Regions from separate parts of the Halobacillus litoralis genome, predicted to be linked through region 3. Evidence: predicted binding sites of a transcription regulator. Region 3 holds the regulator's gene; each other region holds the start of a gene.
What was found. The regulator LexA, encoded in region 3, represses DNA repair genes until DNA is damaged. The targets are predictions, from matches to a motif close to CGAACATATGTTCG.
Positions count from the first base shown of each region.

Region 1 (3,282 bases), 790 kb from region 3:
GTGACATGTAGAAGTTTTGAATGGGCACAGCCTTTAAGTAGGGAGCTAAAAGTTCATAATCTAAGGTAAGGTCCTCGTTGATGATCACACTTAGTGGAACATCGCTGGATTTGGCATCCGCATAAGCATGAACGGCTTTTCGGACATCATGTATGGATAAATCCTTCTTCTCCAGTTTCGGCTTCCTGTTTTTTCGACTCCACATGTGTATTCCTCCTTAATGAAATTTTGCTTGAGAGGTGTTTCGAATGAAAGATCAACCGGTTCAGCCTGAACTCGATTTCTTCACATTACTTAATCCTGACTTTGGTCGTGGTGAAGAGCAGAGAGGAAACAAAGGGCAGAAAGAAGAAAAGGTGTAATTGTAGTATAGCAGAATCGTCGAAATGAAACATTTTTTAAGAATGTTTAGACTTTTGTTGGTTGATTTGGTAAATTAAAGAATATGAGCGGTAGATTCGACCTACGTGCAGACTGCCGCCACTTGAAATGAAAGAGGTGTTGTAGTGGATGACATATGTTCATGGAAAAGAATACGAGATTAATCCGCAGACCATTGCTCTTATAGCCAAAAACAGAGAGGATGGACGAGCTGTTACGGAAGTTTTGGAGACGGATGAGCGTTTTGTCATTTCAAAATGTCCAAGTGATCTAATCGATCGTTCCTGCCGTTACTTTGCAAGCAGCCTCGATGGTCGGATCGCTGGCACAAAGCAGCTGACCGGTTACACACACAAACCCCCGATTGTCATATCAGAAGCGATGGGCATTTATTTCTTCCCGATTATCTCCCCGAAACGAAAAGACTGCTCCTGGATCGCCCACAAATATATCCGCTCCTACCGTGGAGAGTCCAATAAAACGACGACTGTTCAATTTACGAACGGGATGTCCGTCAATCTTCCCGTTTCTGATGGTATGTTCGCCAATCAAGTTCAACGAACCGCCCATTTGCGCGTCATTCTTGAGGACCGGTTCCATTCGACACCTGTGGCTGCTGATCATCGTGTCGAACGGATCGCTGAGACCTTCTCATAAGCTCGAACAAAATATTTTCCACTTTTTTCCTGATGGCTGGATTGAAATAGTTGCGCTTTTCCTCATATCCATGAGCCAAAAAAAGGAAAGAGGTAAAGGAATCGTTCCTGCCGGATTCAACGACCTGCAACTTCATTTGGTCCATTTGCTTTCTTAGTTCTCTCCGCTCTTTTCGCGCTTCCAGTTCCATTTTACCGAGCATCTCCATGTACGGCTCCTTAATTTTGAATTTCCCTTGTTCCATGTGTTTTCGATCCTGCCTGATTACAGTAATGGCCATAGATAAAAACAAATAGCGGGAAGCGAGATCCAATTCGTTTTGTTTTAGATACCTCATGTCATTCTCCTCCGAATACGAACAAGTGTTCTAGTTTGTATTATACCACGGAAAGGTCCAATGTATGCAAGATAGTTTTATAAAAAGGTTGAAAATGGCAGGAAGGGGAAATGCTAGATAAGGGCTCACATACTGGTAGGCATGGAGCGGAATTTCAGATAAAATAAAGAAAAGCATACACTGGTCGCTAGTGTACATAAGGAGCAGCATCATGGATTCAGTGTTTGAAAAAATCAACCAATGGCGCCATTTAGCGGAGAATGACCAATTATTTGATTACATCATCAGGCAGTTGGAAGGGTTGGAGCGGTTCGGGCCAATCCCGGGCATCCTATTTCCTCTTATTGAAGCGTTTTTGCCGATTTTGCCACTTGTCGCCTTTGTTTTAGCCAATGCTGTCGTTTATGGGTTATTCAAAGGGTTTCTTTATTCATGGCTTGGGGCTGTTTTCGGATCTTTGTGCGTATTTTTTATTATTCGCCGACTAGGGGACAAGCGTTTGTTCAGGAAAATTACAAGGCAGAAGCAAGTGAAGAGAGTGACGAAGTGGGTGGAGGAGCATGGGTTTGGACCGTTGTTCTTGCTCATGTGCTTTCCCTTTTCACCTTCATCCATCATTAATGTGGTTTCTGGGTTATCCCATGTCAGTAGACAACAATTTATTCTAGCCGTCCTTTTAGGAAAAGCTGTCATGATTTTTACGATTGCCTATGTAGGTTCAAGCATTGCATCGTTTGCGCAGAATCCAGTGAAATCCATTGTTGTCGGCGTTTGCATTCTGCTTTTCTGGGTGCTTGGAAAGTATATCGAAAAGAGAATACAAATGAAGGCGGAACAGAAAGCGCAGAGTGTGGATTAAGTTTGTCTCAGCAAGGGTAAAATGTTTGTAGCATAACACCTGGAGGCGCAAACAATGAAAAAATATAAAAGAGCGATCAGAACGGTATTATTCGCCCTGTTGCTGGCTTTTGTGTTCCGCTCTTATTTATTCGCAAGCTATATTGTAGACGGCGAATCAATGGAGCCGACGCTCTATGACGGAAATTTATTAATGGTCAACAAAGCTGTCTATGATTGGCGGGATATCGGAAGGCAGCAGGTTATTGTCTTTCACGCAAATGAAGAAGAAGATTATGTGAAGCGCGTGATAGGAATCGGCGGGGATGAGATTGCTGTTCGAGAGGATCAGCTGTATATCAATGGTAAACGCGTTGATGAAAGTTACCTCGATCCACTCCGTCCGAATGATGGACTGCCTTTTACGGAAGATTTCACGTTGGAAGAGGTGACGGGACACCAAAAGGTCCCGGAGGGTCACTTATTCGTGATGGGGGATAATAGACGGGACAGCTTGGATAGTAGATATTTCGGTTTTGTACCCGCTGATACAGTCGTCGGAAAAGTGGATGTCCGATACTGGCCTATGAACCAACTCGGCGTGCAGTTCTAAAACGCAACCGTCCTTTAAGGGCGGTTTTTTTATGTCTATCGTTATTCAACTATATGTCAGGATTGTGTAAGACTCAGTTTCGAGACTTTTGTTGAGTGGATGGGGGCTGCGAGGAATAGCTCGCTTTCCGCAGCGCGATGAGCCTCCTCTGGCTGACGCCTTGCGGGGTCTCACCTAGCACTCTTTTCCTCTTAAATATCCGGTTCCGGCGCCTAGCGGCTAGTGAGACTTCCCTCGCTTCTGTACGATAAGTCAACATCGAATCACTCCGCTCTGCGTGTTTCCTTTATCTCCACCAGCTCCGTCCAGTCCATACGCCGCTGGTCAAGGCGCCTGCACACTTAAGTTAGGAGTCTCGCCATTCCCCTCCGCCCCTTGGCTATATCAGTGTCTCGAAACCACTTCTGGAAAGATCAGCTTGTATGATTGTGGGAAGTGGATAATATTCACTCTCCCA
Region 1 covers NZ_CP129016.1:3,733,380-3,736,661, reverse strand. Annotated here, with positions in the region: gene LC065_RS19180 (DUF3939 domain-containing protein) at 1-205, opposite strand, end outside; gene LC065_RS19175 (competence protein ComK) at 511-1,038, shown strand; gene LC065_RS19170 (YhjD family protein) at 959-1,375, opposite strand; gene LC065_RS19165 (TVP38/TMEM64 family protein) at 1,587-2,234, shown strand; gene lepB (signal peptidase I) at 2,289-2,825, shown strand.
Region 1: the regulator LexA is predicted to act here: its motif matches at 1,394-1,407, upstream of LC065_RS19170 (YhjD family protein).

Region 2 (3,282 bases), 340 kb from region 3:
GTTCCCAAGACCTCATGTAAGTCCACAACGTGTTCAACCTTCTGAAATGCCTCCGTGGCAACCTCTTAAAGAGGACCCAGACGGTTCTTCTGATGGAAGATAATCTTTGACTATTAGATACAATCGGTGATCTTATCGGAAGCCAACCAGAGTTGAGAAAGCCTGACCCCATCGAGTTCATGCATTACATGACCAAGGGGCAGGTCCTTTTTTTTATGATTTGATATAAGTGTTCATCTTTAAAAAGATTATGGAATACAAAAAAGACAGAAAACTCCTTCACTTCATTTACGAAGCAATCTTGAGATGGTAAAATTTATCATTGTAAAGAACTAAAGAATATAAAGGAGAGAGGATTATGGGGAACGATCTACTCTATGCAAAATCATATTTTGAGAGGCTGCCGGAACTTGGAGATTTGGCACCAGAAGCGTTCAAAACTTTTGTAGCATTCGATAAAAAAGCGCTCGAACCAGGAAAGCTTAATGGGAAATTAAAGGAATTAATCGCTGTAGCGGTTGCTCATGTGACAGGATGCCCTTATTGCATCGATTTGCATGTGAAAAATGTGAAAAAGCAGGAAGCGACAAAAGAAGAAGTTTCAGAAGCAATCCTTGTAGCGACAGCGCTTAAAGCGGGTTCATCCATCGCACACAGTGTAAATGCGTTGAATACATACGATGAAAAAGGCGACGATGCTTTATACAAAGCCTCTTACTTCAGCCGTCTTAAAGAACTTTCCAACCTTCATAGAGATGCCTTTCATGCGTTTGTCGATTTTGATCAGCAATCCATGAAAGAGGGAGCGATTTCCGCTAAAGATAAAGAACTCATTGCCGTAGCTGTCGCCCATACAACAGGCTGTCCTTACTGCATCGATGTTCATACGAAAGGTGCGAAGAAGCAGGGAGCTTCTAAAGAGGAGGTAGCTGAAGCCATTTTTGTTGCCACGGCTTTAAAAGCAGGTTCGGCTCTAGCTCACAGTGTGAATGCTTTAAATTCCTACGATGATGAATAAAAAGAATGTGGGATAAGCAATGATAAGTTTCCAGAAACAGAGGCGATTCCTTAATCAAGGAATCGCCTCTATTACATATAAGTGAGCGGTGTATCGAAGTGGGGGGGAACACACTTTTTTTAAGATGAATGTTTCTAAATCCCTGGTTATTCCCGCTTATTAGACCTTCATTTACCAGTTTACTTCTAAAGCCGTTGTGATAACATATACATAAATAGAACAAGCGTTCGCATATATGTTAAGGGATGTGATTGTAAATGAATGGAGTATTGAGAAGGGCTTTAGAGGAGAAGCAAAAACTGGAATTCATCTATATGGCTGACGAAGGGAAGATCTCACAGAGGGTCATCCGTGTTGTATCCATCAAAGAGGAGACCGTCCTGGCTTATTGTTATACACGTAAGACTGTTCGGACATTCAAGCTTGCCAATATTTTGTCTGTAACTCCTTATAAAGAGAGCAAGCGGTATAAAAGGACCCCTTGAAATCAAGTCTTCAAAAAAGGAGTAAATGTCTGTGTGCTCTAATGGAGGTACATGATGAGAGATGCCAGCAACAAAATAAAGAAGTTATTTATATGAATATAGAAAAAGAACCACAGTAATAGTGGTTCTTTAGTCTCTCATGGATCCAGCTTCACGGGATGTCATGGCCCCAATACCTGCGCTTACATCCTTTTGAATTTCCTGCTTTACTTTTTGTGGGTCTGTCCCGGAATGACCTGGATCCACCACTGATTTAGGATTCCCTATACTTCCTTGTCCAACCTCAGTTCCTGCCTTTGTCTGTTTCTTTGCCACTACCAATCACCTCCATACTTGTAGGTTTAGCCATAACTCAAATATTAATCGGGTAATAGTCCTGATAAAAGTGCTTGCCCCACGCTTTGATTAAGAGTTAACGCGGTGGAAGTCATTTTTTTGAGGTTCTATTAGCCAAATAGAGGACACAAATCGAGCGTCTTGAACGTTTGGTTTGTGTCCTTTTAACTACATAAGGAAGGAATTGGGTTTATTATATCGAATTGAATTAAATTAATATAACCATTTCAAAGGAAGTGAAAAATGTCTTTACCATCAGGGTGCAGGTATTGGTATGCTGACGAAAAGGTAAATGCAGTCATGGATGAAAGTGAAGAGTATAGGTACCTTTTGAAATGTGAATGGGATGATCATAAAGAAGGGGTAACCTTTGTCATGTTAAACCCTAGTTATGCAGATACAAAGATCTGTGATCGTACGATAAATAGATGTGTGGGGTTCTCCAGGTCATGGGGTTATGGAAGAATGAATGTTGTGAATTTATTTGCCCTTAGATCGAAAAATCCAGAATACCTTAAAAGCCACCCCGATCCAATCGGAAACGAAAACGACCGTTACATTTTGGAAGCTGCTTATGATTCGGAATTATTAATTTTTGCATGGGGAGAAAACCATTGTTCCATAAAAAATAGGGATAAGGAAGTTCAAGTTATTTTATCTATGTATAAACCTCATTGTATTAAGAAAACAGCTAACGGGAAACATCCAAGACACCCTTTGTTTTTGAGAAGAGATTTATATCCAATTCCTTTTTAAAAGAAAGAATCCTTACCATATCAACAACAAACTCTTGAAGAGGCAGGTCGTTTCTAAAAAAAATAAAAAAACTTTCAAAATTATAGACACCTAACACACACTTCCTTCGATTATAGAATTGAGGAAGTGTTTTTTTATGCACAAATCCTCCATCTTTCCATAAGAATAGGAGAATCCAAATGAACTATATCAAAGCGATCAACGCCTTCTACGATCACCAGGAATTCAACCCTCTGACTTCTGCCGCCATCAACCTTTGGCACAGCCTCATGCATGTGAATAACAATTCCCGCTGGAAAAAAGAATTTACGGCTTCGATGACCGTCCTTTGTCTGAAGTCCAACTTGAGCGAGAGCAGCATTCGTAAAGCACGCAAGGAACTCGTGGAGAAAGGGTATGTGACGTTCACTTCGAGACCGGGCAACCAGGCTCCCATCTATCGGATCCTCCCTTTATATGAAGAAATGGACAGCGAGAGCGACAGTGTGGAGGAGACCAGTGGCGGCAAGTCGAACGGCAGTGATACCGGCAAGTCGAACACATTAAGTAAACAAAACGAAAAGAAAGAAAAAGAAGCAGTAGTAGAAACGACAGCTGAGAATCCCCACCATTTTTACGAAAACAATATCGGGACGTTGTCGCCGTTCATCGCAGAAAAAGTCACTCAGTGGTGTGAAGAGATGTCTG
Region 2 covers NZ_CP129016.1:2,602,913-2,606,194, forward strand. Annotated here, with positions in the region: gene LC065_RS13315 (BMQ_0737 family morphogenetic spore coat protein) at 1-103, shown strand, start outside; gene LC065_RS13320 (carboxymuconolactone decarboxylase family protein) at 359-1,018, shown strand; gene LC065_RS13325 (WYL domain-containing protein) at 1,276-1,503, shown strand; gene LC065_RS13330 (hypothetical protein) at 1,633-1,818, opposite strand; gene LC065_RS13335 (DUF1643 domain-containing protein) at 2,083-2,595, shown strand; gene LC065_RS13340 (DnaD domain protein) at 2,775-3,282, shown strand, end outside.
Region 2: the regulator LexA is predicted to act here: its motif matches at 1,235-1,248, upstream of LC065_RS13325 (WYL domain-containing protein).

Region 3 (3,282 bases):
GTATATGTACCATGTATTATCCTATAATGAAATTCATTTCGAAACAAGCTTTGTGCAAAATTTCGCACAGCCTCAAACCTAATTTCCCCCTTATTCAGGGAATTAAACAAGAAAAAATCCGCATTCGAAAATTATCGAATACGGACGATTTGGCCTTAATTCTTTTTTTCGTTCTTTTGCATTTGACGAAGCTTCTCTGGAGTTACGTCATTCCCTTTCGGATCAATGACGGTCACACCTTTCAGCTGATTCTTGAAGGATGCGCGCGCATTTTTCAAATATTCATGGCGCAGCTTCTGTTGTTCCGCTTTCTCTTCCTTCGAAAGCTCTTCCTGCTTAGATTTATTAGCTAGCTCATTTATACGATTAATTTTTTCTTTTGATAACATAGATCCTTCTCCTTTAATCATAGTCTGGATCGTAAAACATGAAAAAGACAAGAAATCCAAAGATCCTTGTCCACACATCCTATATTACCGTGATTCTTCCTCTTTTTCAAGCGATAGGTACTCTTTGTATCTGCGATGCACCGTAGCTTTTGATACATCATATCCCAACCCTCTCAAAGTCGCTGCGATATCTTTGAATGTCAAGTCATTTTTCCTTAATCGAACAACCTCTTCAATAGGAAAGTCGATTCTCTCACGACCGGGTGCCTGATCACGGTTGGATAAGTTGGCGGATGGATCATAGCCGCCCTCTACCGCTTTTCTCATCCCCCGCCGTATTTTCATATTATGTATTTTCCTTTGGTATTCTTCTACGATGCCAACAATCTGTAATACCATCGAATCTGATTCCGATAACTGTAATTCTCCATGGTTGGAAAGGGAGTACACCTTGACCTTCAAACGGTTCAATTGATGAAACAAAGCGATCTTCGTATTTCCTCGGCCTAATCGTGTTTCATCTTGGATTAATAAGGCTTCCGCACGCCCTGAAGAAAAGCATTCCAGCATGCGGAAAATCCCTTCACGTTCAATATCGTAACCACTCGCTTGTTCTTCAATGCACTCCACAACTTCGAAGCCGTGATGATCCGCCATGGATGTCAACTCAGCTTTCTGCCGCTTTAAAGAAGTCACTTGAGCTTCTTTTTCCGTACTTACCCTGCAATATAAAATTACTCTCACTTGGATGTTCCTCTCTCTTTCTCTATTAAACAGCTGTGACCATAGAATAATAGAGAATGATAAAACTAACAATAAAAAGAATGATGTAGGTGTAATCCAGCTTAGATAATTTATTAAACATTGATAACCCCTCCGCTTTCCTAGAACGAACGTTCTTAAGAACCTGTGTTCGCGTTTGTTAATTCTCATTATATACGAACACAGGTTCTTGTCAATGGTTTTTTTCGAACGCGTGTTTGTATTTTTGAAATATAAGTGGTACAATGTGGTTACTATAATCCTATGTACGAGGTGCTAATCTATGAGTAAACTTTCAAAGCGGCAGCAGGAAATACTAGATTTTATTAAAGAACAGGTTCTAGCAAAAGGATATCCACCATCCGTAAGGGAGATCGGTCAATCCGTTGGTCTTGCTTCAAGTTCGACTGTGCATGGTCACTTGTCCAGATTGGAGAAAAAAGGATATATTAGACGCGATCCGACCAAACCTCGTGCCATTGAAGTAATTGAATTAGAAGAAGATCACAGCATCCCGAGAAGTGAAGCTTCTTACGCTCCAGTAATCGGTAAAGTCACGGCGGGGTCACCGATTACAGCTGTTGAAAACATTGAAGAATATGTCCCTCTACCCGATTCACTTGCAGGGTCGGATGACAACACCTTCGTACTAATTGTACAAGGTGAAAGTATGATCGAGGCAGGAATTCTTGACGGGGATATGGTCATCGTCAGACAACAACAGACCGCTCAGAACGGCGACATCGTTGTTGCAATGACGGAAGACGAAGAAGCCACTGTGAAGCGGTTCTTCAAAGAAAGAAATCATGTTCGCTTGCAGCCTGAGAACGCAACGATGGAACCCATTCTATTACAGGATGTATCCATTCTTGGGAAAGTCGTAGGTCTTTACAGGACCGTACACTAAAAGAAAGAGGCGAGGTTTAGTTAAACCTCGCCTCTTTCTTTACTTATGTCATACTCCATAACTTTTACGGATAGATGTTAAAGGAAGTACAGACAATATATGATCTTTTATAATCGTTCCCACCTGTTTTCGCTCATAGAAGTAAGCAATGATCTGTTCATCCTGAATGTCGACCACTCTCACCACTCTTTGTGATATGACGCCTTCGCGATTGATATAGATCCACGCCAACTTAATCTTCTCCAGTTTCATAAGCTGGAAGTACGCTTCCATTGGTAACCCTCTATAACTGGAGCGTTTGTTCTTATTTTTGTTACATGTAACTCCCCATCGAAAGTATAGAAATACATAAAAAACCCTTGAAGCTAAAAGCTTCAAGGGTTTTATACTTTAATACGTCTGCAAATATTGTTCGCGTTCCCACGGATGAACCTGGGTGCGGAACATATCCCATTCGATTTCTTTCGCTTCAATGAAGTGTTCAAATAGGTGTTCCCCTAGGGCTTCTACCATAATCGGATCCTGATGCAGCTCTTCCAGTGCATCATACAATGTAGCAGGCAGGTCTTTCACCCCGTGAGCTTCCCGCTCTTTCTTATCCATCACGTAAATGTTTCGATCGACAGGAGCAGGTGCTTCCAGTTTATTTTCCACACCATCAAGTCCAGCAGCAAGAAGTACAGCCATCGCCATGTATGGGTTCGCTGATGGATCCACACTGCGTACTTCGATTCTTGTGCTCAATCCACGGGATGTAGGAACACGTACGAGCGGACTACGGTTTTGACCGGACCATGCTACATAACACGGTGCTTCATACCCTGGCACAAGACGTTTGTAGGAATTGACGGTAGGGTTCGTCACGGCTGTGAAGTTCGTTGCATGCTTGATAATGCCTGCTGTGAACTGATAAGCCACCTCAGACAATTGTTCCTTCCCTTTCTCATCAAAGAACGCATTGCCCTTTTCATTGAAAAGAGACATGTTCGCGTGCATACCAGATCCGTTTACACCGAACAATGGTTTAGGCATGAATGTTGCATGCAAACCATGTTGACGTGCAATGGTTTTAACGACGAGTTTGAATGTTTGGATATCATCACAATGCTTGATTGCATCCGCATATTTGAAGTCAATTTCGTGCTGGCCTGGAGCTACTTCATGGTGAGAGGCCTCAATTTCAAAGCCCATTTCCTCAAGCTCTAGGACGATATCCCGGCGGCA
Region 3 covers NZ_CP129016.1:2,946,658-2,949,939, forward strand. Annotated here, with positions in the region: gene LC065_RS15100 (DUF896 domain-containing protein) at 156-389, opposite strand; gene LC065_RS15105 (YneB family resolvase-like protein) at 474-1,133, opposite strand; gene lexA (transcriptional repressor LexA) at 1,435-2,058, shown strand; gene LC065_RS15115 (hypothetical protein) at 2,107-2,331, opposite strand; gene glnA (type I glutamate--ammonia ligase) at 2,449-3,282, opposite strand, start outside.